Regions from separate parts of the Streptomyces sp. cg40 genome, predicted to be linked through region 1. Evidence: riboswitches for the same ligand, from Rfam matches in the RefSeq annotation. Region 1 holds a riboswitch; the other holds the start of a gene.

Region 1 (2,374 bases):
TCGACGGAACTCCCGTACTGCGCAGGGGAACCCACGTGCAGTCGTGGAGTCTCGGCATGTCCGACGACAAACCGCCGGTCACCATCCCCGAGGAACGCATCGTGCGCTGGAACGCGGACGACAGTCACACGGAACGTGTCGTCGAGGACGGGCATGTCGTCAAGGAGACTACGTATCCACCGAGTTGGAGCGACGTCCCGCCCGAGGCCCGGCCCCCGCACGACGTGGCGGGACTGCGGGCGTACCTCCAGGAGACCGCGTACAGCAAGACGCCCTTGACCACCCCCGAACTCCTCGGTGCCGTGGAGGAGTTGCTGGACCACTGGACGCTCGGGGCGCGTGAGGCGGCCGCGTTGGCGCGGCTGCTCGCGGGGGCGGACGGGCTGCGGCCGGTGGGGGAGGTGACCGACCGGCTCGGGCGGCGCGGGGAGGCGTACGTGTATCGGCAGTCGGGCAGCCGGCTGATGCTGATCATGGATCCGGCCACCGGCGCCGTCCTCGGGATGGAGAGCACCTTCACGAAGGACCAGCCCGAGTACGGCGTCAAGGCCGGGGACGTCATGGACTACAGCGCGTGGACGCGCTGAATCACACCCCGAGCTGCCGGGCCGCGGCCGTCACGGTCTGTTCCAGGAGCGTGGCGATCGTCATCGGGCCGACGCCGCCAGGCACCGGCGTGATCAGCGAGGCGCGCTCGGCGGCGGAGTCGAAGTCGACGTCACCGACGTTGCCCGCGTTGTAGCCCGCGTCGAGCACGACCGCGCCCGGCTTGATGTCCTCGCCGCGGATCAGCCGGGGGCGGCCCACGGCGGCGACCACGATGTCCGCCTCGCGGACCGCCGCCGACAGGTCGCGGGTGCGGGAGTGGCAGTAGGTGACCGTCGCGTCGCGGGCCAGGAGCAGCATGCCGGCCGGCTTGCCGAGGATCGCGCTGCGGCCCACGACGACGGCACGCTTGCCGGACGGATCGACGTCGTACTCGTCGAGCAGCCGCATCATGCCGCCGGGCGTGCAGGACACGAAGCCCGGCAGGCCGAAGCTCATCGCCGCGAAAGACGCGAAGGTGACGCCGTCGACGTCCTTCTCCGGCGCGATCGCCTCGAACGCGGCCCGCTCGTCGATGTGTTCGCCCATCGGGTGCTGGAGCAGGATGCCGTGGACGGTCGGGTCGGCGGAGAGCGCGGTGAGGGTCGCGACCAGTTCGGCGGTGGTCGTGGTGGCGGGGAGCTCGACGTGCCGGGACTCGATGCCGGCCTTGCGGCTGCGGTTCTGCTTCATCCGGACGTAGGTGACGGAGGCCGGGTCCGCACCAACCAGGACCGTCGCCAGACAGGGCGCCGTACCAGTGCGTTCCTTGAGGTCGGCGGCCTGCTTCGCCGTGTCCTCGACGATGCGCCGCGCGAGCGCCGTACCGTCCATGAGCCGTGCCTGAGACATGATCCACTCCTGAGCTGGTTGACCCTTCGCCCAGGCGCACGGCATTCACTCCGCGTGGGCCGCTCCACGGTGGTGCTCCACCTCAGCGCCAGTCACGACCCACGAACAGCCTAACCGAGAGAGTCCTACGGCTGTCAGGCCCCGTTCTCCGCAGGCGGTGCCGTCGGATCGACGCCGGTCAGGAAGTCCCGGGCCTGTGCCGCGAGGCGTGGCGCCCCGATGGCCTCCGCCCAGCGGGCGACCTCCGTCGCGAGCGCCCCGGCCCCGGCCTCGTCGCCGGAGTCCCGGGCCAGCACGGCGAGCAGCAGCTGCTGGGAGAGCGTGCCGGGGACGGTGCCCGCGCCGGCGCCCAGCGTGGTCGCCCGGCGCCAGCGCTCCAGGGCCAGGTGGTGGTCACCGGCGTCGTGGTCGTGGTCGCCGAGGTGGCGCAGGGCCTCCCGGGCCAGCAACGGGTCGTCGACCGACTCGGCGGCGCGCAGCGCGGACGCGTAGTGCGGGGGTGCCCCCGCCAGATCGGCGAAGTGGTTGTCCGTGACGAGGCCGAGGTACAACTCCGCCCAGCCCCGGCGTCCCTCGTCCGGCGCGCTGTCACGCGACGTCTCCGCCTCGCGGAGCAGGGACGTGAGGGCTTCCGGGTCCTTCCCGTCCGGGCCCAGGCGGAGCCGTCCGTCGACGACGAGCAGCCGGCGGTAGGTGTTCCGCAGCCGCGCGAAGTCCACGTCCCAGTCGCCGCCCGGGAACTCCTTCCCGGCCGCCTCGATACGCGCCGTCGCGGTGTCCGTGCCCGCGAACCAGTCCTGTTCCAGGGCGACTTGAGCCGCGGCGCGGGCGATCCGCGCCCGGGGCTCGGACGAGTCCGTGGTGCATGCGTCCAGGAGGCGGGAAGCGCGCTCCCACCGTCCCGTCACGCTCAACTCGTGGGCCGCTGCGATGAGTT
Region 2 (2,374 bases), 5.4 Mb from region 1:
GTGCAGATGCTCCCCGAGCTGCGCCGCCCGCGCCTGGTACTCGCCCGTCCGCAGCATCGCGATCACCTCCAGCGCCACCGCGCACGCCAGCGGATTCCCACCGAACGTCGACCCGTGCTCCCCGGGCCGGAACACCCCCAGCACCTCCGCGCTCGACACCACCGCCGACACCGGCACCACCCCGCCGCCCAGCGCCTTCCCCAGCACATACATGTCGGGCACGATCCCTTCGTGCTCGCAGGCGAACGTCCGTCCCGTCCGCCCGAGCCCCGACTGGATCTCGTCGGCGACGAACAGCACGTTCCGCTCCCGCGTCAACTCCCGTACCCCCGGCAGATATCCGGCCGGCGGCACCAGCACCCCCGCCTCGCCCTGGATCGGCTCCAGCAGAACGGCCACCGTGTTCTCGCTGACCGCCGCCCGCATCGCGGTGAGATCCCCGTACGGCACGATCTCGAAGCCCGGGGTGTACGGCCCGAAGTCCGCCCGCGCCTCCAGGTCGGTCGAGAAGCCGACGATCGTCGTCGTACGGCCGTGGAAGTTGTTGCCCGCCACCACGATCTTCGCCCTCCCGTCGGGCACTCCCTTGACCCGGTATCCCCACTTCCGGGCCGTCTTCAGCGCGGTCTCCACCGCCTCCGCGCCCGTGTTCATCGGCAGCACCAGCTCCATGCCGCACAGCTTGGCCAACTGCTCGCAGAACGCGCCGAACCGGTCGTGGTGGAACGCCCGCGACGTCAGCGTCACCCGGTCCAACTGCGCCTTCGCCGCCGCGATCAGCCGCGGGTTGCCGTGCCCGAAGTTCAGCGCCGAGTACCCGGCGAGCAGATCCAGAAAGCGCCGCCCCTCCACGTCCGTCATCCACGCGCCCTCTGCGCCGGCGACCACCACGGGCAGCGGGTGATAGGTGTGCGGGGTGTGTGCCTCGGCGGCGGCGATGAGGGCTTCCGTACTGGTCACGGCGTCTCCCGGGGGTGAGGGTTCCCCTTTCCTATCCTCGCCCGCATGGTGGACGCGGGAGCCGCACCGTCCGGCCCGCCCGGTAGGCTGACCGGCGGGCCGTGACTGGCGCGCTGGGATGGGACCGACCATCGGGGAGCGGCCCGAGCTGCAATGTGTGCCGTGCGCCTGGGCCGTACCGTGAACGCCGAACGCCACGTCCGGAGGTCCCCATGCCCGACAATTCCGCGCCCCTTTCGAACGAGTCCACCGCCTATCGCGCCGCCCTCGACGTGATCCGCGCCGTCGAGCCGCGCGTCGCCGACGCCATCGGCCAGGAAGTCGCCGACCAGCGCGAGATGCTCAAGCTGATCGCCTCCGAGAACTACGCTTCCCCGGCCACCCTGCTCGCGATGGGCAACTGGTTCAGCGACAAGTACGCCGAGGGCACCATCGGCCGCCGCTTCTACGCCGGCTGCCGCAACGTCGACACCGTCGAGTCCCTCGCCGCCGAGCACGCGCGCGAACTCTTCGGCGCCCGCCACGCCTACGTCCAGCCGCACTCCGGCATCGACGCCAACCTCGTCGCCTTCTGGTCGGTCCTCGCCGACCGCGTCGAGGTCCCCGCCCTCGCGAAGGCGGGCGTCCGCCAGGTCAACGACCTCTCCGACGCCGACTGGGCCGAACTCCGCCAGGCCTTCGGCAACCAGCGCATGCTCGGCATGTCCCTGGACGCCGGCGGCCACCTCACCCACGGCTTCCGCCCGAACATCTCCGGCAAGATGTTCGACCAGCGCTCCTACGGCACCGACCCGGCGACCGGCCTCATCGACTACGACGCCCTGCGCGCCTCGGCCCGCGACTTCAAGCCGCTGATCATCGTCGCCGGCTACTCCGCCTACCCCCGCCTGGTGAACTTCCGCATCATGCGCGAGATCGCCGACGAGGTCGGCGCGACCCTCATGGTCGACATGGCGCACTTCGCCGGCCTGGTCGCGGGCAAGGTCCTGACCGGCGACTTCGACCCGGTCCCGCACGCCCAGATCGTCACCACCACCACCCACAAGTCGCTGCGCGGCCCGCGCGGCGGCATGGTCCTGTGCGACGACTCCCTCAAGGACCAGGTCGACCGCGGCTGCCCGATGGTCCTCGGCGGCCCGCTCCCGCACGTCATGGCCGCCAAGGCCGTCGCCCTCGCCGAGGCGCGGCAGCCCTCCTTCCAGGACTACGCCCAGCGGATCGTCGACAACTCCCGGGCGCTGGCGGACGGCCTGATGCGCCGGGGCGCCACCCTCGTCACCGGCGGCACCGACAACCACCTCAACCTGATCGACGTCGAGACCTCGTACGGCCTCACCGGCCGCCAGGCCGAGTCCGCGCTGCTCGACTCGGGCATCGTCACCAACCGCAACGCGATCCCCGCCGACCCGAACGG

The links. A riboswitch is a leader RNA that binds a small molecule or an ion and turns the genes downstream of it on or off. The one in region 1 is predicted to bind ZMP and ZTP.
Region 2: linked by a shared signal. The riboswitch ahead of ACQHII_RS19025 (glycine hydroxymethyltransferase) and the one ahead of ACQHII_RS44110 (bifunctional 5,10-methylenetetrahydrofolate dehydrogenase/5,10-methenyltetrahydrofolate cyclohydrolase) in region 1 are both predicted to bind ZMP and ZTP.

What each region holds. Positions count from the first base shown of each region.
Region 1 covers NZ_CP190128.1:9,767,389-9,769,762, forward strand. Annotated here, with positions in the region: gene ACQHII_RS44105 (CU044_5270 family protein) at 1-587, shown strand, start outside; gene ACQHII_RS44110 (bifunctional 5,10-methylenetetrahydrofolate dehydrogenase/5,10-methenyltetrahydrofolate cyclohydrolase) at 589-1,437, opposite strand; ZMP/ZTP riboswitch at 1,459-1,543, opposite strand; gene ACQHII_RS44115 (hypothetical protein) at 1,572-2,374, opposite strand, start outside.
Region 2 covers NZ_CP190128.1:4,322,786-4,325,159, reverse strand. Annotated here, with positions in the region: gene rocD (ornithine--oxo-acid transaminase) at 1-960, opposite strand, end outside; ZMP/ZTP riboswitch at 1,052-1,141, shown strand; gene ACQHII_RS19025 (glycine hydroxymethyltransferase) at 1,173-2,374, shown strand, end outside.